2 linked regions of the Methylomagnum ishizawai genome follow. The protein of the gene in region 1 binds, or shares a complex with, the protein of each later gene. Links are inferred from orthologs where the notes say so. Each region holds a gene or a part of one and is shown on either strand. Other genes may lie near its edges. The genes, in order: accA and accD.

Region 1 (10,258 bases):
AGCTTTTTCACCACGATATCGTCCAGCCCTTGCTGGTGCAGCGAGAGCGGGATGCGGTAGATGGTGTCGGCGTCCACGGCGGAGATGACCGCGTCCTCGTTGACATTGGTGAACAGGGCGATCTTCTTGCGCTCGGATTGCGGCACCAGGCGGTCGGAGCGGCAGATCAACACGTCGGGCTGGATGCCGATGGTGCGGAGTTCCTTCACCGAGTGCTGGGTCGGCTTGGTCTTGAGTTCGCCCGCCCCGGCGATATAGGGCACCAGGGTCAGGTGGATGAACAGGCACCGATCCTCGCCCAATTCCACCCGCAACTGGCGGATGGCTTCGAGGAAGGGCTGGGATTCGATATCGCCCACGGTACCGCCGATTTCGATCATGGCGACATCGTAGCCCTCGGCGCTCAGGCGGATCACCCGCTTGATCTCGTCGGTGACATGGGGGATGACCTGCACGGTCGCGCCGAGATATTCGCCGCGGCGCTCCTTGCGGATCACGTTCTCGTAGATTTGGCCGGTGGTCCAGTTGTTGACCTTGCCCATGGTGGTGCGCAGGAAGCGCTCGTAATGGCCGAGGTCGAGGTCGGTTTCGGCCCCGTCCTCGGTGACGAACACCTCGCCGTGCTGGAACGGGCTCATGGTGCCGGGATCGACGTTGATATAGGGGTCGAGCTTGGTCATCGTCACCTTGAGGCCGCGGGCCTCGAGGATGGCGGCCAGGGACGACGCGGCGATGCCTTTGCCGAGCGAGGAAACGACACCGCCGGTAATGAAAATGTACTTGGTCATGCGCGAAGGGGGGAGGGTTGACCGCGGTCGCCCGTTGGGGGCCAGGGGCGGATGCGGTGGATGGCGGAATATAAGCGTGGCATTTTACCCGACGCGGGGCGTTGCGTCATCGCCAGCCTTGGTTTCAAATCGGCGGAAAGCCGGTTTACCATAGCGGGATCGAGTAACAATCCCAGTTTTCAGGAGGGGTTAGATGGGCAGGACAAGGCGATTCGGGACGTTGGCGGGCGCGGTGTTGCTGGGCATCATGGCGGGTTGCGCCTGGGTCGATCTCAAGCCGCAGGGCGAGAAGGTCCGGGTGCTGTCGAAGTCGGAAGTAGGGCGCTGCAAGCCGCTGGGCCAGGTCACGGCCAATACCACGGCGACCCTCGGTTTCATCGCCCGCGGCAAATCCGTGGTCCAGGAAGAGGTGTACCGGCTGGCCCGCAACAACGCGGGCGGCATGGGCGGCGATACCATCGTCGCCAAGGGGCCGCTGCTGGAAGGCGAGCAGTCGTTCGATGTCTATCGCTGCATCAATCCGTAGCGGGGTTTCGCGGCAGGGCCTGGGCGGGCCGGGGCAAGGCATGCCATTCGATCGCGATATTCCGCCCCGTCCCGTCCCCCGCGAACTCCTGGCAAATCCACCATTTCCCCACCGCCGCCAGCCGTCCATCCATATAGACCAAGGGCGTCCGCTCCCGCACCCAGGGCGGAATCCCGGCCTCCTGGAATAATTTCTTGAGTTCCCGCGCACCGGCCCGGCCCAGGGGGCGGCAGGTTTCGCCGCCTTGCCGGTAGCGCACGCTGATGGCTGCCGTCCGCCACAATCCGGGCGCGATGCCGGGTCCGTCCGTGGGTAGGGCGATGAGTTCGCCGTTGCCGTCCGGCAGGACCAGGGGCGCGGGGCCGTTCCAGGCGATGACGGCCTGGCTGTCGAACGGCCCCGCGGGCGGCAGCAAATACAATTCGTTGCGGTAGCGGCGGATTTCCCCTTCGCGCCAGCGTACGGCGGGACTGCGCTCGGGGTGGGCGTTGAGGGCGCAATCCAATACCTGTCCCAACACGCGGGCCGAGGGCATACGGAAGCCCTGGGACCCGATCCATTCGCGCAGGACCAGGCGCCGGTCCGCCGCCGTGTAATCCAATAAACGGTCCACATACAGCGTTTCCCGCTCCGGGTTCAGCGCCGCGTGGCAGAGGTCGCGGGCCAGCGCCGCCAGGGTGGCCTGGGCCTCGGCGCAGTGTTGGGCGGAGCGGCTGAGGGTGGCGTTGACGGCGGGCCAGCGTTCGGCCAACGCGGGCAGGATACGGTGGCGGATGAAATTGCGGTCGTAGCCCAGATCGCGGTTGCTGGGGTCTTCCACCCAATCGAGTTTGAGCGCCTCGGCATAGCCCCGCAGTTCGGCGCGGCCATGCTCCAGCAAGGGCCGCAGCAGGAAACCGGGGCCGAACGCCGCCCGCTCCGGCATCGCCGCCAAACCCGGCAGTCCCGCGCCGCGCAGCAATTGCAGCAGCAAGGTCTCGGCCTGGTCGTCCCGATGCTGGGCGGTGAGCAAGGCATCGCCCGTCCCCATCAGCGCTGCCAGGGCTTGATAACGGGCGGCGCGGGCGGCTTCCTCGGGGCTTTGGCCGGGGCGGGGCCGGGCATCGACCCGCAGCAAACGGAACGCCACGCCCTCGGCCTCGCAGGTGGTCCGGCACTGTTCGGCCCAGTGTTCGGCGGCGGTTTGCAGACCATGATGGACATGGACGGCGGTACAGCGGAAATCCTGGCGGGCGCGGGCCAATTCGGCGCACAGGCGCAGCAATACCCGCGAGTCTAGCCCGCCGCTATAGGCGATCCAATAATGGGGGGAGGGCGGATGGCGGGCGAGATTGGCCCGCAAGCGGGCGGCGGAGGGGTTCATGAAGGAACGGGGCGGGCGGGGATTCCCGCCCCGGCGGCCTCAGGCATTGGCTTCTTCGTAGACGCCATAGCTCATCAAGCGGGCATAGCGCCGTTCCAGCAATCCCTCCATGGGGGTGCGGAGCAGTTCCTCCAGGTGGCGCTTGATCGCCGCCTTCAGGTTGTTGGCGGCTTGCTGGCGGTCGCGGTGGGCGCCGCCCAGGGGTTCGGGCACGATCTCGTCGATCAGCTTGAGTTCCCTCAGGCGTTCGGAGGTGATGCCCATGGCCTCGGCGGCGAGTTCGGCCTTGTCGGCGCTCTTCCACAGGATCGAGGCGCAGCCCTCCGGCGAAATCACCGAATAGGTGCTGTATTGCAGCATCAAGAGCCTATCGCCCACGCCGATGGCCAGCGCCCCGCCCGAACCGCCCTCGCCGACCACGGTGCAGAGGATCGGGGTGCGCAGGGTCGCCATCTCGAACAGGTTGCGGGCGATGGCTTCGCTCTGGCCGCGTTCTTCCGCGCCGATGCCGGGGTAGGCGCCGGGCGTGTCGATGAAGCAGAGGATGGGCAGGTGGAAGCGCTCGGCCAGGCGCATCAGGCGCAGCGCCTTGCGGTAGCCTTCCGGGCGCGGCATCCCGAAGTTGCGGTGGATTTTTTCCTTGGTGTCGCGGCCCTTCTGATGGCCGATCACCATGACCGGCAGGCCGTCGAGCTTGGTCAGGCCGCCGACGATGGCCGGATCGTCGGCATAGGCGCGGTCGCCATGCAGTTCGTGGAAGTCCCCGAAGATCAGTTCCAAGTAGTCCAGAGTATAGAGCCGTTGCGGATGGCGGGAGATTTGCGAAATCTGCCAGGCGGTCAGGGAGGAAAACACCGATTCGGTGAGCTTGCGGCTCTTCTCTTCGAGGCGGGCGATTTCTTCGCTGATGTTGATTTCGTTGTCGAAACCGACCCGTTTGAGCTCGCCGATCTTGGCTTCGAGTTCGGCGATGGGCTGTTCGAAATCGAGGAATTTCAGGTCCATATTGTGGTGATCCCGGCGCGGACGGAAAAGCCGTTATTTTAACACTTCGGCCAGGAAATCCTTGAGGCTTTCCCAGGAGCGGCGGTCGGCGGTTTCCTGGTAGACCGTGCCGAAACCGGGGTCGTTGGCCTTGGGGTTGGTGAAGGCGTGGACGGTGTGGCCATAGGCGTGGATTTGCCAATCGGCCCCGGCAGCGGTGAGTTCGTGGCCCAGGGCCACCAGTTGTTCCGGCTTGACCATGGGATCGTCGAAGCCGTGCAGGGCCAGCACCTTGGCCTTGATCTTGTTGTTCCCGGTGTTGCCGGGCGGGATGAACAGGCCATGGAAGCTCGCCACGCCGCGCAGGTCGGCCCCGGTCCGCGCCAAGTCCAGCACGCACAAGCCGCCGAAGCAAAAACCCATGGCGGCGACGCGGCGGCCATCGACCTCGGGTTGCAGGCGCAAGCTGTCGAGGGCGGCGGCGATCCGGCTTTGCAACAAGGCGCGGTCTTGCATGAAGGGCTGCATGAGCTGGGCGTTCTCTTCCGGTCCCGAGCCCAGGACGCCCTTGCCGTACATGTCGAGGGCGAAGGCGGCGTAGCCGAGTTCGGCCAGTTTCCGGGCCTTGTCGCAGACGAAATCGTCGCGGCCCGCCCAGGCATGGGCGATCAGCACGGAGGGCAAGGGTTGGGCGCGGCGGTCGTCGTAGGCGAAAAAGCCTTCGAGCGCGGTGTCGGCGTGGACGTAATCGACGGTGCGGGTTTGGATCGCCATGGGCTTATCTCCGGTCGGGAAATGGGGGGCGTCGCTATGCGGTGGGACGCCATCGGCGGCGATACCCTAGCAGAATGCGGGCCGGGAACGCCATGGTTGCGGGTGGGCGATATCCAGACTCCGGGATTGGGTTTCGATGCCGATCATCGGTGGCCGACCGAAACGGAAGCGAACCATACGGTTGCTGGGGAATGACCGAAACATCGGCCCGGTGGGCAGGGGAGTGCTTGGAAGAATGAGAAGGATGGCGGTGGGATTTTCGCTTGCGAACCGGCCAAAAAAACGACGGCTTACTCCTGGAACAAAAAGTATTAAGAAGAAGCCGTCGGGAAAGTGGACTTTGCCGAAAGTTCTCTCGGGTTCCGTGTACGAGTAACTAAACCATCGACATGAACCGGGATTGCCACATCCAACAAAGTCTGCTGAGGTTTTTTTTACTGGGATGCCCCGTCTGCGCCGCTAGGATATTTCCGGGCTGGGCAGGCGGGGCATAGGTGCTTTTACCTTATTATTATTTGGCGTGCTGGCGTTCGATCTGCTTTTCCACCTCAGCCTTCGATTCGGCCTGGGCTTGTTGATTCTTGACGCCGGCTTCCAGATCATCACGCGCACCGCGCATGGCGAACACGACAACGACCGCTAAAAGGATAACGCCGCCGATGTACAACCAAAAATTGTCTTTCTCTTGTTCCATATTTACCTCCTCAGTCTTTCGTCTTTCGTTGATATTGAAAAATTACGCCCTTCTGGTTGGGGCGTGAATAAAATATCGAAGATCAAAGGCTGTTTGGTTACAAAACCGTGTAAATTTCATTTCAAATGAATTCGTAATAAATGAAGTTATCATAAAAATTTCATGATTAGATTGCCGTGCTTGCCGTGTGCCGTATTCATGAACCGGCGGGCCGTTGCCGCCCGCGACGACGGCATATGCGCGGCCATGTCCGATCCTTTGCGGGAATGCCCATGGACCTTGCCCACCGAGGCCCGTGCGCGGACCCGACAAAACCGCTTGGCGGTACGGGTGGGATGGAAGCGGAGGGGGGTTGATGAACGGTCCGCGTTGGCGGCGACGCATTGGAATGGCGCGGAACTGCGGGGGCCGTTTGCCCGGAGCGGACCGGGCGGGCGGAACCAGCGCGGCCAGGGTCCGCGCTGGTCGCAGCGTCTATATCAAGCCGATGGGTCGCGAGGAAACCTTCGAGGATGTCTCCTGGCGGGGAAGGATCGCGGGCGCTGGGGATTCAAGCCGCCGCTGATTTCCGGCGCGGGGGGCGGGCTTTCCTGCTCCATAGGCCGGTCGCGCCCGCGATCATCAGCCAAGCCGATGCCGGTTCGGGTACCGCGGCGACCTCGGTGAACTTTGCCCAGGTGGTATTGCCGGCCGCGCTGTAGTTGTTGAGGAAGGTGCTTTGGGCAATGATGAAGAAGTTGGGGAATGGATTGCCTATATTGGCTGATGATATTAATAAGCCAGGAATGCTGAAAAAGCCGCCACCAAGATCGAGAACCGGAAAGATGATGCTTATAGTCTGGGTATAGGTGGTGGCAATGCCGTTGATACCGTTGGGAAGGTTTGCGGAAGTGAAGCCGGAGGCCAGGAGCGCCGAACGAAGGGCGGTGTTTGCAAGGCCCGCTTCCGTGGGGGTGCTAAAGTCGAACTGGTTGCTGGGCCAGAGGGTCGATGGCGAACCATCCCCGAAGGACACATCGTAATGATGGCCGCTGGTCGTCACCAAATCGTCGATGCCCATCAGGGTTTGGCTGGAAACCACAAAGCTATAGGCATGGGAAACAGGGCTGCTGACCGCCAACAATAGGCCCAGCGCCGCTGCAAGGGTGGTTTTTTGCATGGGAGTAAGGTCTCCAGATAAATAGAGGGATGGTTGCGACTACCTCCATAAGGTTATTAGTCAAGGCCGGGTTTGCGGCCTTGTTTAATTTATAGGTTATGGAGTCCTGGATATGCGGTGGAAATAGGCGAATATCGAGGATTGAAGGCTAGCATGGGGGGCTCTGGTGCGTCAATATTATGGAAATTTTGGGTTTCCACCCGCGATTGCCGGGGACGGGCCCGATATTTCCCTTGACTTGGCTCCACCCTGTTTGTGGTGGCCTGGGTTCGTTGCGGACCCGGCAAGCCTATAGCACCCTCCAATTATAACCGCCCTCATCGAGGCACCGACCCAGATCGATAGGATGGATGCCGCCCGGTTAGGCGAAGTCCGCGACGGAATCAAAAGGACGGTTCAATCGGCTTCTTCTTGTTGGCGGACCAGCGAACCCTCCGGTTTATATAGGAATTCGTATTCCCTGCCGTTTTCTTTGAATTCTATGGCGTAGGCCGGACCGTCCGCGAAGCGCCGGGCCTCGTACTCCACGTCCCGAGCATTCGGGTGCGCCCGTTCGAAGGCATCGAGTACGGCTTTCGGAACTCGATCCTTGCCGATATCGTTGGTATCGGCATGCGCTGGACCGAATACCGCCAAATACGTTGCAAACCCAACAAGCATCTTGGTCTTCATGAATTCCTCCATTCGGGCATCGAACGACTACGCTGCGGAATGCGGATGATTGGGGAGAAGCGCTGTGCGGTCAATCCTGGGTTTGTGTCGATTTGTGTTCCCGTACCCCGGAACGCTCCGCGCCCGCCGCCGCTTTCGATGGGTGCTTTGTCGGCCAGGGTAGGGTGGGGCGGGCGGTTATTTCTGACCTCCTGGGCGGTGGAGAATATCCATCAAGGCACCAACGAGGGTTTGAATGCCAACACCTGGGCCTGCATACGCTTGACTTGGCCGATGCTGAAACCGGTCATACAGGCATCGGCGCTGTAATCCATGTAGTTGGTCACCGGGTCTTTGCCTAGTTTGTTCGCGCAGGTATCCCTTTTGACGGGGCAATCGAAATTTGGGGTGCGCTCGATGGCCGTGTCGCCCACCAAATCATTATCCACGGTGCAGCTGGTGCGGTCATCGTCGAAAGTATGATAGAGGCCCAGATAATGTCCGATTTCATGGGTGGCGGTATCGCCTTCCCCATAAGGGGCCGGGCCGCCTGGGAGCGACCGGTAACTCAATACAACCCCGTGCATCGCGCTCGATTCCGCATACATATCTGGAAAGGTCGCGAAGCCGAGCAAACCAGAGATGCTATTGCAGGTATAGGCATTCAAGGTATGGGTGGGATCGACCGCCAATTGTTTTTTATAGACGGGTTCCAACGCCTCGTTATCCAGGCATTGATCGAACCAATCGGCGCTTTCCGTCCTATCGGTGCCGGCCAGCGAAAACTGGAATCCACTGCCTTGATAGGCATTGTTCAAAACCGTGATCTGCTTGGCGATGACCGCGTCCGAAACATTGCCTTTGGGTTGGCCGGACACGACCTTATAGATGACATGGAACCAAACCGGGATGGTGACGGGCTGGTTGGGCGGCGGGAAGGTTTTGGCGGCCTGCCTGCTGGCGGTATTGAAAATGGATTCGCTTTGCAGTTTCTCGGCCATGTTCCGCACCGGGGTTCTGCATTTCAGCTGGGGTATTTCCTCCGCCGTGGCATACGGTGCCATACCGGTCGCGCCAAGGAAGGTGACAAGGCAATAGCCGCCGAGCAGGTTGATCCTGGATTGGGTTTTATCGTGCATATGGGTTATCTCCTAGCCTAGTATATGGACATCAACGGCTGTTTCAGTGCCGGTGGAGCCGGCGGGCGCGCAGGAATGGCGCGAAGATCATGCGCCCGCGAGACGAACGGGGTCTACCGCAGTTCCACTACCCAGGCTGTCCTGGCCGTGCCGACCGGTATCGATGGCTGGGTGCCTCTCGGTGTAGCTAGGATGGCGTGCGACGTAATTCGGCGTGATCCAGGCTACGGACTTTGCCGCCATTCGATACGGTCGGGGCGCTAGCTGTTGGGAAAAGCGGAAGGCTGGGCATGGCGGGTTTCCACGTTCCGCTTGGCGTAGGACGGAAAGCAGGGTTTCCACATTGGTATTTCCAAGCCGAGCTTGGGAATGAGTGGCCATGTTTCCTATCGAAAACGCGCCAAGCCTGGGGGGAAGTGGAAAGGCTTTGTAGTCAGGCCGAGATAATGGCCGCGACCACGATCCCGGCGATGAGGTTCCCGAAGATATCCACGAAGAGTTCCCGCGTGAAAAAGGCCGCCGGACTCATTTTGCCGATTTTCTGGCTTTTGCTCTTTTCAGGGAGTTTGATTTTGCCTTCGGCGATTTCGCGGATCGAATCTTCGACCAGGGCGAGAACGCCGGCTTCGGTATGGTGGGCTGGATGGTATTTGATCAACAAGGTACCGGTAATGATATTCGGCTCGGCATGGTATATCCCTTTGGCTTCGGGTCGCTTGAGCAGCCGGAGTTTCAGCAGGTCGGCGATGGCGGGCTGGTTTTTGATGCAGGCCGCCCGCAGGCGTATTCTATTGGGGACTTTGTTGTGGGCGATGGCTATCGAGGTTGGCATGTCACCGTGCATAAGGGTTTACCGTGGATGGATAATACGGATCGAGTGGAAAATATTTGGCCATGGCCTGGAGGAATGGCCCGTGAGAATGGCGCGGTTTCCAAGTATAACAAAATGCCGGGGATGGCGCGGGAGGGTGGGTGTCATGATCATGTCATGCTGGGATGTTAAATAGGGGTTTAATCCTTTTGTCGTTGCGCGATGCTTTATACCGATACCGCCGGGGGTAGGCGTTATTCATTCCCCGATCTTAAAACCCTGCTGGGCAAGGCCTCGCCCTTGCGTTCGGCGGACCAACTGGCCGGACTCGCCGCCGAGTCCGAGGCGGAACGGGCCATCGCCCAGCGCGTGCTGGCCGGGGTGCCCTTGCGGCGCTTCCTGGAAGAGCCTTTGATCCCGCCCGAGCAGGACGAGGTCAGCCGCTTGATCTTCGAGCGCCACGACATGGCGGCCTTCGCGCCCATCGCCGGGCTGACCGTGGGCGAATTCCGCGAATGGCTGCTGGCCGACACCACGCCAGGCGTGGACATAGAATCCATCCGGTCCGGCCTGATGCCGGAAATGGCGGCGGCGGTCTCGAAACTCATGCGCAACCAGGATTTGATCGCCGCCGCCCGGCGTTGCCGGGTGACGACCCGGTTCCGCAATACCTTGGGGCTGCCGGGACGCTTATCGACCCGCTTGCAGCCCAACCATCCCACCGACGATCCCCAGGGCATCGCCGCCAGCCTCCTCGACGGTTTGCTGTACGGCAATGGCGATGCGGTCATCGGCATCAACCCCGCCACCGACAGCCCGGCCAATGTGGCCGGTTTACTGCGCCTATTGGACCGGATCATCCAGGAATACGCCATCCCCACCCAAAGTTGCGTGCTGGCCCATGTCACCACCACCATGGAATTGATGCGGCGGGGCGTGCCGGTGGATTTGGTGTTCCAATCCATCGCCGGGACCGAGGCGGCCAACCGCGGTTTCGGCGTGGACCTCGCGCTGCTCGGGGAAGCGCGGGAGATGGCGCTTTCCCTCAACCGCGGCACGGTGGGCGACAACGTGATGTATTTCGAGACCGGCCAGGGCAGCGCCTTGTCCGCCGAGGCCCATCATGGCATCGACGCCCAGACCTGCGAGGCCCGCGCCTATGCCGTGGCCCGCGAGTTCGCGCCGCTCCTGGTCAATACCGTGGTGGGTTTCATCGGGCCGGAATATCTCTACGATGGCAAGCAGATCATCCGCGCCGGGTTGGAGGACCACTTCTGCGGGAAGCTCCTGGGCCTGCCGATGGGTTGCGATGCCTGCTACACCAACCACGCCGAGGCCGACCAGAACGATATGGACAACCTCATCACCT
Region 2 (10,065 bases), 1.2 Mb from region 1 along the record:
CGACGACGATATCGCCTCTTTGTCGGGCGGCTTGAAGCGGCGGGTGTTGTTGGCGCGGGCCTTGGCCACCCAGCCCGATGTGCTGCTGCTGGACGAACCCACCAACCATCTCGACCTCGACGCCATCCTCTGGCTGGAGGAATTCCTGCTGGGTTGGCCCGGCACCTTGATCTTCATCACCCACGACCGGGTGTTCCTGCAAAAGCTCGCCACCCGCATCATCGAACTGGACCGGGGTCGGCTCACCGATTTCCCAGGGGATTACCCGACCTATCTGCGCCGCAAGGAGGAACTGTTGGAGGCCGAGGCCAAGCAGGAGGCCGAGTTCGACAAGAAACTGGCCCAGGAGGAGGTGTGGATCCGCACCGGGATCAAGGCCCGCCGTACCCGCGACATGGGCCGGGTCAAGCGCTTGGTGGAGATGCGGAAAGAGCGCGGCGAGCGGCGGACCAGGGTGGGGCAGGTCAATATGCTGGTGCAGCAGGCCGAGCGTTCCGGCAAGTTGGTGGCCGAGGCCGAGAACGTGGGTTTCGGCTACGCGGACCGTACCATCGTGCGCGATTTCTCGGCCACCCTCCTGCGCGGCGATAAGATCGGCATCATCGGTCCCAACGGCTGTGGCAAGACCACCTTGCTGCGCCTGATCCTGGGTCAATTACAACCCACCAGTGGCAAGATCAAGCTGGGTACGAACCTGGAAATCGCCTATTTCGACCAATACCGCGCCCAGTTGGACGAGGAGGCTTCGGTGATCGACAACGTGGCCCAGGGCAGCGACCGGGTCACTATCAATGGCCGCAACACCCACGCCATCGGCTATCTCAGGGATTTCCTGTTCAGCCCCGACCGCGCCCGCCAGCCGGTGAAATCTCTGTCGGGCGGCGAGCGCAACCGGCTGCTCCTGGCCCGCTTGTTCACCCAGCCGGCCAATCTGCTGGTGCTGGACGAACCCACCAACGACCTCGACGCCGACACCCTGGACTTGCTGGAAGAGCTTTTGACCGAGTTCAACGGCACGGTGTTGGTGGTCAGCCACGACCGCGCCTTCCTCAACAATCTGGTGACCAGCGTCTTGGTGTTCGAGGGCGATGGCAAGGTCAACGAGTATGTGGGGGGCTACGACGATTGGTTGCGGCAAAGGCCCGCGTCGGTGGCGGCCCCATCCCCGGCCAAGCCCGCTCCCGAAAAAACCGCCGCGCCCGCCAAATCCAAGAAAATGAGCTTCAAGGAGCAAAAGGAATTGGAAGGCTTGCCCGGGAAAATCGAGGATTTGGAAACCGAAATCGCCGCGTTGAACCAGCGCATGGCCGATCCCGGTTTCTACCAGCAAAGCCGGGACGCCATCACCCAGGCCCAGGCGCGGATGGCCGAGTTGGAGCAAGGCTTGGCCCTGGCCTACGAGCGCTGGGAAGCCTTGGAGGCTTTGCGGGAAGCGGCGGGATAGGCCGTGCGGATAGCGAGCGATTTCCTCTCCCGCCACGCCTACACCCTGACCTGCTGGCTGGTCTGGCTGGCGTTCATCCTGGCCCCCAGCCTGGACCCGCACCGAATCGGCCTGGGCTGGACGGCGGCCATCGCGCTCGGGGTGTTCGCCGCCATGTTGGGCTGCGTGTTCACCGTGGTGCGCCATGCCGACCATCTGGCCGATATCTTGGGCGAACCCCTGGGCACCCTGGTCCTGACCCTCTCGGCCACCGCCATCGAGGTCAGCCTGATGCTGATGATCATGTTGACCGGCCAGCAGAACCCCACTTTGTTGCGCGATACCGTGTTCGCGACCCTGATGGTCCTGCTCAATGGGCTGGTGGGTTTGTCTTTGGCGGCGGGCGGTTGGCGGCATCTGGAGCAGGAGTTCAACCTGCGGGGGGCGCTGTCGTTCCTGCATTTGATCGCGCCCCTGTCCCTGGTGCTGCTGGTCATGCCGAACTACAGCCGGTCCTCGGCGGGCCACACCCTCGCCCCGCAACAGGAGGGCTTCCTGGGGGCGCTGTGCGTTCTGGTCTACGCCGGTTTCCTGTTGTTGCAAACCGGCAGGCACCGCTCGCTGTTCGACCATCCGTTCAATACCCAGCAAAACGGCTTCGACGACAACCTGGGCGAGAAACCCGTGCATAAACTGCCCGCCGGGCCCGGCGATATCGCCCGGTCGGCGGCGGGGTTGCTGTTGTCGGTGGTGCCCATCGTGTTGCTGGCCGAGCATCTGGGCGGCTTCATCGATTTCGGCATCGAAACCTTGCATGCGCCGGGAGCCTTGGGCGGCTTGGTGGTGTCGGGCCTGGTGTTGGCCCCGGAGGGCTTGGGAGCGTTGCGGGCCGCGCTGGCCAACCGGATGCAGCGGGCGGTGAACATCTGCCTGGGTTCGGCCCTCAGCACCATCGCCCTGACCGTGCCCACCGTCTTGATCGCCGCCAGCCTGTCCAACCACACCCTGGAACTGGGGCTGGAAGGCATCGATCCCACCTTGCTCTACGCCAGCCTCTTGGTGCTGCTCATCACCCTGGTCAGCGGACGCGCCACCATCTTGCAGGGGCAGGCGCACCTGATGCTGTTCGTCGCCTACCTGTTCTTCATTTTCTATCCCTGAAGGCTTGTTGGAGTCCAAGGCTTGCCGTGGCGATGACGGGGTTTGTCCAAAGTCGGCTTTGGATTCCAGAACCACCGTTATGGGTTTGCTTCGTGCTCCGCAAGGGCATACCCTGTGTCACGCCTGCTCGACCTATCCCCAGGCACATCATCCCAAAAACACATTATGAGGAGGATATCCATGCGTAATCTCATGTTGAAACTGATCGACAAACTGGCCGGTTTTGGTTTGGACAAACTGGAACGCGCCCTCTTGTTCGGGGCCGGGCTGTGCGCGGTGCTGGCGCTCGCCACCGGCAGCGTGCGGCTGGACCTGAACTGGACCGCCTTCCTGTTCCGCTGGCTGCATGTCATTTCGGGGGTGATGTGGATCGGCCTGCTCTGGTATTTCAATTTCGTGCAAATCCCCTCCATGCCCAAGATTCCCGACGAACAGAAACCGGCCATCGGCAAGGTCATCGCCCCGACCGCGCTGTTCTGGTTCCGTTACGCGGCGCTGGCCACCGTGGTCACCGGTGTCGTGCTGGCCCTGCTCAACAGCTACCTGCTGGATGCCTTGCTGCTGGGCAAGTTCCAAGGGGGCCGGACCACCTATATCGGTCTCGGCATGTGGTTGGCGCTGTTCATGGCCTATAACGTCTGGAACATCATCTGGCCCAACCAGCAAAAGGCGCTGGGCCTGGTCCCGGCCACCGACGACGAGAAGAAGGCCGCGGCCCGCACCGCGATGTTGACCAGCCGGTTCAACACCATGTTCTCGATCCCGATGCTGTATTTCATGGTCGCGGCGCAGAATATCGCCTGACCGGTCCGTAGGGGCGGGCGCGGGGCTATGGTTCCGCGCCTTTTTTATGGGCGGGATGTCCGCCATCCTGGCCCGGATTGTGAGGAGCGTCACGTTTTCTGGGTGTGCTTGCCGTGCTGACTGGGGGTGGGGTGTCGCTATATTTTACGTTTTTACAGAATCGTTGGGGTAGGTGTATCAATCGTAACTGCCTTTGATTACAATGGGTTGGTGGCTTCCTCTGTGGGATCGCTTTGAGCGGTTGCGGGCCGTGGGAATATCCCGGTCCCCGAAAAACCACACAACCCTTGCTTCCCAATCCTTATCAAAGAACGGCAACCATGAAAAATTTGCTCACTAGCCTGATAGCGGCGGGCTTGTTGCTATCGACCCAGGCGGCCCATGCCACCCCCTTCCTCGAAAGCACCGGCGGCGATGCGGGGCCGCTGGCTTCCGGTTCCCCCAGAAACATCACACCGCCCAATATCGAAGTCGACGGCCAACTCGGCCCCGGCGATTATCTCGATGCCTATCGGTTCCATTTCGGTGGCGGTAGCTTGACGGTCAGTGTCGGCGGCGATGGTTTCTACGCGGACGCCTATATATTCGACGACGGTACCGGGGCGTTGGAGGCGGGGGGGTATATCGTCGGGTCGAATAGTACCTCCTCCCTGGGTTCGGGCAGCTTAACCCTGGGGGCGGGCGACTATCTGATCGCGATTGATTTTTCCGGCGCGAACCTTGACAACAGCCCCGCCGATCTCAATGCCCTTGTGTCCGACATCGTGGCCAACGCCGCTGGCTTTAGCGACCCCGAGTTGTTCGAGTCCCAAACCGGTTATTTATCCCCCAGGGATTATGTCGTCCTCTTCAGCGATCCGGTCGGTTACGCCGGCAGTGGCGGCGGCAGCGGTTCGGAAGTCCCGGTACCCGCCACCCTCTACCTGATGGGCTTGGGGTTGGCCGGCTTGGGGTTCAACAAGCGGCGCGGCTTGGGCCTCGCCCTGGCCTGATTCCGAAAAGCCACGCACTGGCGTTCCACTTGGCCCCTGGACGGCGGCGCGGGATTCCGCGCCGCCGTCCAGGGGTTTTCCGTCGTGGCCGGAAAGCCACCCGCGCCCCCGATGCGCTGGGCTGGATACCACGCCCATTCTTGATGCCGCTTCCGCCCACCCGCCCAATCTGGAACAATAGCGCCCCCGTCCCCCCGCTGTTTTCCCCATGCGTCTCGCCCTAGGCATCGAATACGACGGCTCGGCTTTCGCCGGCTGGCAATGGCAACCCGATAAACGCACCGTGCAGACCGCGCTCGACACCGCCCTGGGCCGGGTCGCCGACCGCGAGATCCGGGCGGTCTGCGCGGGCCGTACCGACGCCGGGGTCCACGCCTTGGAACAGGTGGTACATTTCGATACCGAAGTCCGGCGCAAGCCCTATTCCTGGCTGATGGGCACCAACACCCACCTGCCGGACGACGTGCGCGTCTTGTGGGTGCGCGAGGTGGTGGAGGATTTCCATGCCCGCTACAGCGCCATCGCCCGCTATTACCGCTACGTCATCCTCAACCGCCCCATGAAATCCGCCCTGCACCGGCGGCAACTGACTTGGCATTCCGCATCCCTGGATGCCGGGGCCATGCAGGCGGCGGCCCATTATCTGATTGGGGATCATGATTTCTCCTCGTTCCGTGCCCAGGGCTGCCAATCCAAGAGTCCCCGCCGCTATATGCATTTCATCCATGTGCGGCGCGAGGACGGCGATAGGGTGGTGGTCGAACTCTGCGCCAACGCCTTCCTGCATCATATGGTGCGGAACATCGCCGGGGTGTTGATCGAGATCGGTGCCGGCAAGCGCCCGCCGGAATGGGCGGCGGAGGTGTTGGCCGCCCGCGACCGCGCCCAGGGCGGTGTGACGGCCCCGGCCGATGGCTTATACTTGGGCGGCATTTGCTACCCCGAGCCGTTCGGCATCGCCCGCCATCCCATTTTCCAGCACCTTCCCGCCCATGCCCGCCGCTATACCCCGGACCGCGAGTGAACAAAATCCCGTACCCCTTCCACCGAACTCGCGTTAAAATCTGCGGCTTCACCCGACCCCAAGATGCCCTGGCCGCCGTGCGTTTGGGTGCGGATGCCCTGGGTTTGGTGTTCTATCCGCCCAGCCCGCGCCATGTGGATATTGAGCGGGCCCAGGCCATCGTGGCGGAACTCCCGCCTTTCATCACCGTGGTCGGTTTGTTCGTGGACGCGGCGGCGGCGCGGGTGGCGGAAGTCCTCGGGGCGGTGCGGATCGATTTGCTCCAGTTCCATGGCGACGAGGACGCCGGCTACTGCGGGGCGTTCGCCAAGCCTTACATCAAGGCCATCCGCATGAAGCCGGGTTTGGACCTCGTGTCCACGGTGGCGAAGTATCGGGCGGCTTCCGGCATCCTGTTGGACGCTTGGCACCCGGACGCCCAGGGCGGCACCGGCGACCGCTTCGACTGGGGCTTGATCCCGGCGGAGTTCGCCGCGACCCTGACGCTGGCGGGCGGCTTGACCCCCGGCAATGTGGCGGAAGCCTTGCGGACGGTGCGGCCCTATGCGCTCGATGTATCGAGCGGAGTGGAAGCGGGGAAGGGAATCAAGGACGCCGCCAAGATGGCGGCGTTCATCCAAGAAGTACACCTATTCGATAGTAAACAATATGCCGACGGAAGCTTATAACCTACCCGACGAACGCGGCCATTTCGGTCCCTACGGCGGCGTGTTCGTGGCCGAGACCCTCATGTACCCCATCGATGAGCTGAACCGGGCTTATCACCGCTACATGCAGGACCCGGAATTCCTGGCCGAGCTCGACTACGACCTCAAGCATTATGTCGGCAGACCTTCGCCCATCTACCATGCCGAGCGGCTGAGCCGCCATCTGGGCGGGGCGCAGATTTTCCTCAAGCGCGAAGACCTCAACCACACCGGGGCGCACAAGGTCAACAACACCGTCGGCCAAGCCCTGCTCGCCAAGCGCATGGGCAAAACCCGCATCATCGCCGAGACCGGCGCGGGCCAGCACGGCGTCGCGACCGCCACCGTGGCGGCGCGCTTGGGCCTCGAATGCGTGGTCTACATGGGCTCGGTGGACGTGGCCCGGCAAGCGCCCAACGTCCTCAGGATGAAGCTCCTGGGCGCGACCGTGGTGCCGGTCGAATCCGGCTCCAAGACCTTGAAGGACGCGCTCAACGAAGCGCTGCGCGACTGGGTCACCAATGTCGATAACACCTTCTACATCATCGGCACGGTCGCAGGGCCGCACCCCTATCCCGCCATGGTGCGCGATTTCCAGGCCGTGATTGGCCGCGAAGCCCGCCAGCAAATGCAGGAAATGACCGGACGCCAAGCCGATGCCTTGGTCGCCTGCGTCGGCGGTGGTTCTAATGCCATCGGCTTGTTCTATCCCTTCATCGACGACAAGGACATCGCGATGTACGGCGTCGAGGCGGCGGGCGACGGCATCGAAACCGGCCGCCATTCCGCGCCCTTGAGCGCGGGGCGTCCCGGCGTGCTGCACGGCAACCGTACCTATCTGATGGAAGACGAGGACGGCGAAATCATCGAAACCCACTCGATTTCGGCGGGGTTGGATTATCCCGGTGTCGGCCCGGAACACGCCTGGCTCAAGGATTCAGGGAGAGCCAATTACGTCAGCATCACCGATAGCGAAGCGATGGTGGGGTTCCACACCCTGACCCGGATGGAAGGCATCATCCCGGCCTTGGAATCCAGCCACGCCGTCGCCTACGCCATGAAACTCGCGCCCACCATGGCTAAGGACCAGCAAATCCTGGTGAACCTCTCCGGGCGCGGCGACAAAGACATCAACACCATAGCCCAACGCGAGGGAATCAGCCTGTGAGCCGCCTGACCGCCAAATTCGAGGCATTGCGACAAGCCCAGCGCAAGGCGCTCATCCCGTTCATCACGGCGGGCGATCCCACCCCGGAATTCACCGTCCCGGCGCTCCATGCCATGGTCGAGGCCGGGGCCGATATCATCGAACTGGGCGTGCCGTTCTCCGACCCCATGGCCGACGGCCCGGTGATCCAGAAGGCCAGCGAACGCGCCCTGGTCCACAAGATGGGCCTGCGCCGGGTGTTGGGCCTGGTCCGTGAATTCCGCGCCCAGGACGCCGAAACCCCCGTGGTGCTGATGGGTTATCTCAACCCCATCGAGGCCATGGGCTATGCCGCCTTCGTGGAACAAGCCAAGGAAGCCGGGGTCGATGGCGTCCTCACCGTCGATCTGCCGCCCGAGGAATCCTCCGAATTGCTGCCCTTGTTGCACGAGGCGGGCATCGATCCCATCTATCTCCTGGCCCCGAATAGCACCGAAGAGCGCATCCGCAAGATGGGCCAATTGGGCCGCGGCTATCTCTATTATGTTTCGCTGAAAGGCGTGACCGGCGCTTCCCATATGGACTTGGGCGAGGTCGAGCGCAAGCTGGCCGAAATCAAGGCGCTGACCCAGCTGCCGGTCGGCGTGGGCTTCGGCGTGAAGGATGCCCAAATCGCCGCCGCCATCGCCGCCTTCGCCGATGCCGTGGTCGTGGGTAGCGCCCTGGTCGGCAAGATCGAAGCCGCCGGAAACCAAACCGACCGTGCCCTGGCCGAGATCGTCGCCTTGCTGCAATCCATGCGCTCTGCGATGGACGCCGCCTCTTCCTAAACCCACACGAGAGTCAACCCCTTGAGCTGGTTTCACAAACTTGTTCCTTCGAAAATCCGCACGGAAGCCTCTACCAAAAGCACGGTGCCGGAAGGATTGTGGAGCAAATGCCCGAGTTGCAATGCCATCCTCTATCGCTCGGAGGTGGAGCGGAACCTCGAAGTCTGCCCCAAGTGCAGCCATCACATGCGGATCGGTAGCAAGAAGCGCCTGCACCTGTTCCTCGACCCAGGGAACCGCTTGGAACTCGGCGAGAACCTCGCCCCGCTCGATCCTTTGAAGTTCCGCGATAGCAAGAAATACAAGGACCGCCTGTCCCAGGCCCAGAAAGCCACAGGCGAAAAGGATGCGTTGAGCGTGGTCGCCGGGCAGTTGGAAGGGCGTCCCGTGGTCGCCGCCGCCTTCAATTTCGATTTCATGGCCGGGTCCATGGGGTCGGTGGTGGGCGAGCGCTTCGTGCGCGGGGTCAATCATTGTCTGGCCCACGGGATGCCTTTGGTGGTGTTCAGCGCCAGTGGCGGGGCGCGGATGCAGGAATCCTTGCTGTCCTTGTTCCAGATGGCGAAGACCAGCGCCGCCTTGGCCAAACTCGCCGCCGCCGGTTTGCCGTTCATTTCGGTGCTGACCGATCCCACCATGGGCGGGGTGTCGGCCAGCTTGGCGATGCTGGGCGATATCAATATCGGCGAGCCGGGTGCCTTGATCGGTTTCGCGGGGCCCAGGGTGATCGAGCAGACCGTGCGCGAGAAACTGCCGGAAGGCTTCCAGCGTAGCGAATTCCTGCTGGAACACGGGGCCCTGGACATGATCGTGGACCGCCGCGAAATGCGCGGCAAGATCGCGGCCTTACTCGACCTCTTGATGACCGGCAGGCCGTCCGTGGCGCAAAAGCCGCCCGTGGTCGAAGAACCCAAGCCCGAAATAGTCGCCACCGATGCGCCGCTGCCCAGTGGCGAACCCCAAGGCGACGTTTAAACCCATGCGTTTCACAACGCTGGCTGATTGGCTGGCTTGGCAGGAAACCCTGCATCCCCGCGCCATCGACATGGGGCTGGGCCGGGTGAGCCGGGTATTCGAGGCGATGGGCGGAAACCGCCGGGTTCCGTTCACCATCACCGTGGGCGGCACCAATGGCAAGGGTTCCTGTGTCGCCCTGTTGGACGCGATCCTCAGGGCGCAAGGCTACCGGGTGGGCACCTATACCTCGCCGCATATCCTCAAATACAACGAGCGCATCCGCATCGATGGCCGGATGGTGGGCGACGCGCCCATCTGCGAAGCCTTCGCCCGCATCGATGCCGCCCGTGGCGCAACCTCCCTCAGTTTTTTCGAGTTCGGCACGCTGGCGGCCCTGGATATCTTCGCCGACGCCGGTTTGGACGTGCAGATATTGGAGGTGGGCCTGGGGGGCAGGCTGGACGCGGTGAATATCATCGACACCGATGCCGCCTTGCTCGCCAGCATCGATATCGACCATCAGGAATGGCTGGGCCATACCCGCGAGGCGATAGGCTTGGAAAAGGCCGGGATTTTCCGTGCCGGGCGGCCCGCCGTGATCGGCGATCCGGCGGTGCCGGATTCGGTGCTAGGCTATGCCGAACAACAGGGCGTGCCCTTGCGCTGCCAGGGCCGGGATTTCGGCTACGAGGTTACCGGGCGGGGTTGGACCTGGCGGAGCGGAACCGCCCGTCTCGACGATCTGCCCCGGCCCGCGATCCCCGGCGAGCATCAACTCATGAACGCCGCGGCGGTGTTGGAAACCCTGCACCGGATCGCGGACCGGCGGCCGGTTTCGGTGGACGCCATCCGTGGCGGTCTCGCCGGGGTCAGCCTGATGGGCCGGTTCCAGTTTTTTCCGGGCGAGGTTCCCGTGCTGTTGGATGTGGCCCATAATCCGCAGGCGGTCGGGATGCTGGCCGGGCACCTCCGCCGGGAGTTCGCGGGCCGTAGAATCCATGCGGTGTTCGCGGTGATGCGGGATAAGGATATCGTCGGCAT

The links.
Region 2: the proteins of accA (region 1) and accD are in contact, whole or in part, in a solved structure (PDB 8UXZ), measured with the Escherichia coli proteins. The link is inferred for Methylomagnum ishizawai from one-to-one orthologs.

The regions. Positions count from the first base shown.
Region 1 is NZ_AP019783.1:1,481,470-1,491,727, forward strand. The notes cover bases 1,700-4,656. They hold accA (acetyl-CoA carboxylase carboxyl transferase subunit alpha), read right to left. Parts: upstream 3,683-4,656; coding sequence 2,717-3,682; downstream 1,700-2,716. Other genes in these bases: tilS (tRNA lysidine(34) synthetase TilS), read right to left, coding at 1,700-2,677; K5658_RS06850 (dienelactone hydrolase family protein), read right to left, coding at 3,716-4,435. In the rest of the region: pyrG (CTP synthase), read right to left, coding at 1-788; K5658_RS06835 (DUF4156 domain-containing protein), read left to right, coding at 982-1,314; more of tilS, read right to left, coding at 1,304-1,699; K5658_RS06855 (hypothetical protein), read right to left, coding at 4,947-5,129; K5658_RS06860 (PEP-CTERM sorting domain-containing protein), read right to left, coding at 5,680-6,288; K5658_RS06865 (hypothetical protein), read right to left, coding at 6,685-6,960; K5658_RS06870 (zinc metalloprotease), read right to left, coding at 7,173-8,078; K5658_RS06875 (hypothetical protein), read right to left, coding at 8,512-8,910; K5658_RS06880 (ethanolamine ammonia-lyase subunit EutB), read left to right, coding at 9,112-10,258. UniProt on the Escherichia coli protein: Component of the acetyl coenzyme A carboxylase (ACC) complex. First, biotin carboxylase catalyzes the carboxylation of biotin on its carrier protein (BCCP) and then the CO(2) group is transferred by the carboxyltransferase to acetyl-CoA to form malonyl-CoA.
Region 2 is NZ_AP019783.1:2,684,633-2,694,697, reverse strand. Bases 7,302-10,065 are described here. They hold accD (acetyl-CoA carboxylase, carboxyltransferase subunit beta), read left to right. Parts: upstream 7,302-8,088; coding sequence 8,089-9,042; downstream 9,043-10,065. Other genes in these bases: folC (bifunctional tetrahydrofolate synthase/dihydrofolate synthase), read left to right, coding at 9,047-10,065; trpA (tryptophan synthase subunit alpha), read left to right, coding at 7,302-8,067. Also shown: K5658_RS12150 (ATP-binding cassette domain-containing protein), read left to right, coding at 1-1,444; K5658_RS12145 (calcium:cation antiporter), read left to right, coding at 1,448-2,584; K5658_RS12140 (urate hydroxylase PuuD), read left to right, coding at 2,765-3,388; K5658_RS12135 (PEP-CTERM sorting domain-containing protein), read left to right, coding at 3,709-4,380; tRNA pseudouridine(38-40) synthase TruA, read left to right, coding at 4,589-5,404; K5658_RS12125 (phosphoribosylanthranilate isomerase), read left to right, coding at 5,410-6,072; trpB (tryptophan synthase subunit beta), read left to right, coding at 6,053-7,258; more of trpA, read left to right, coding at 7,255-7,301.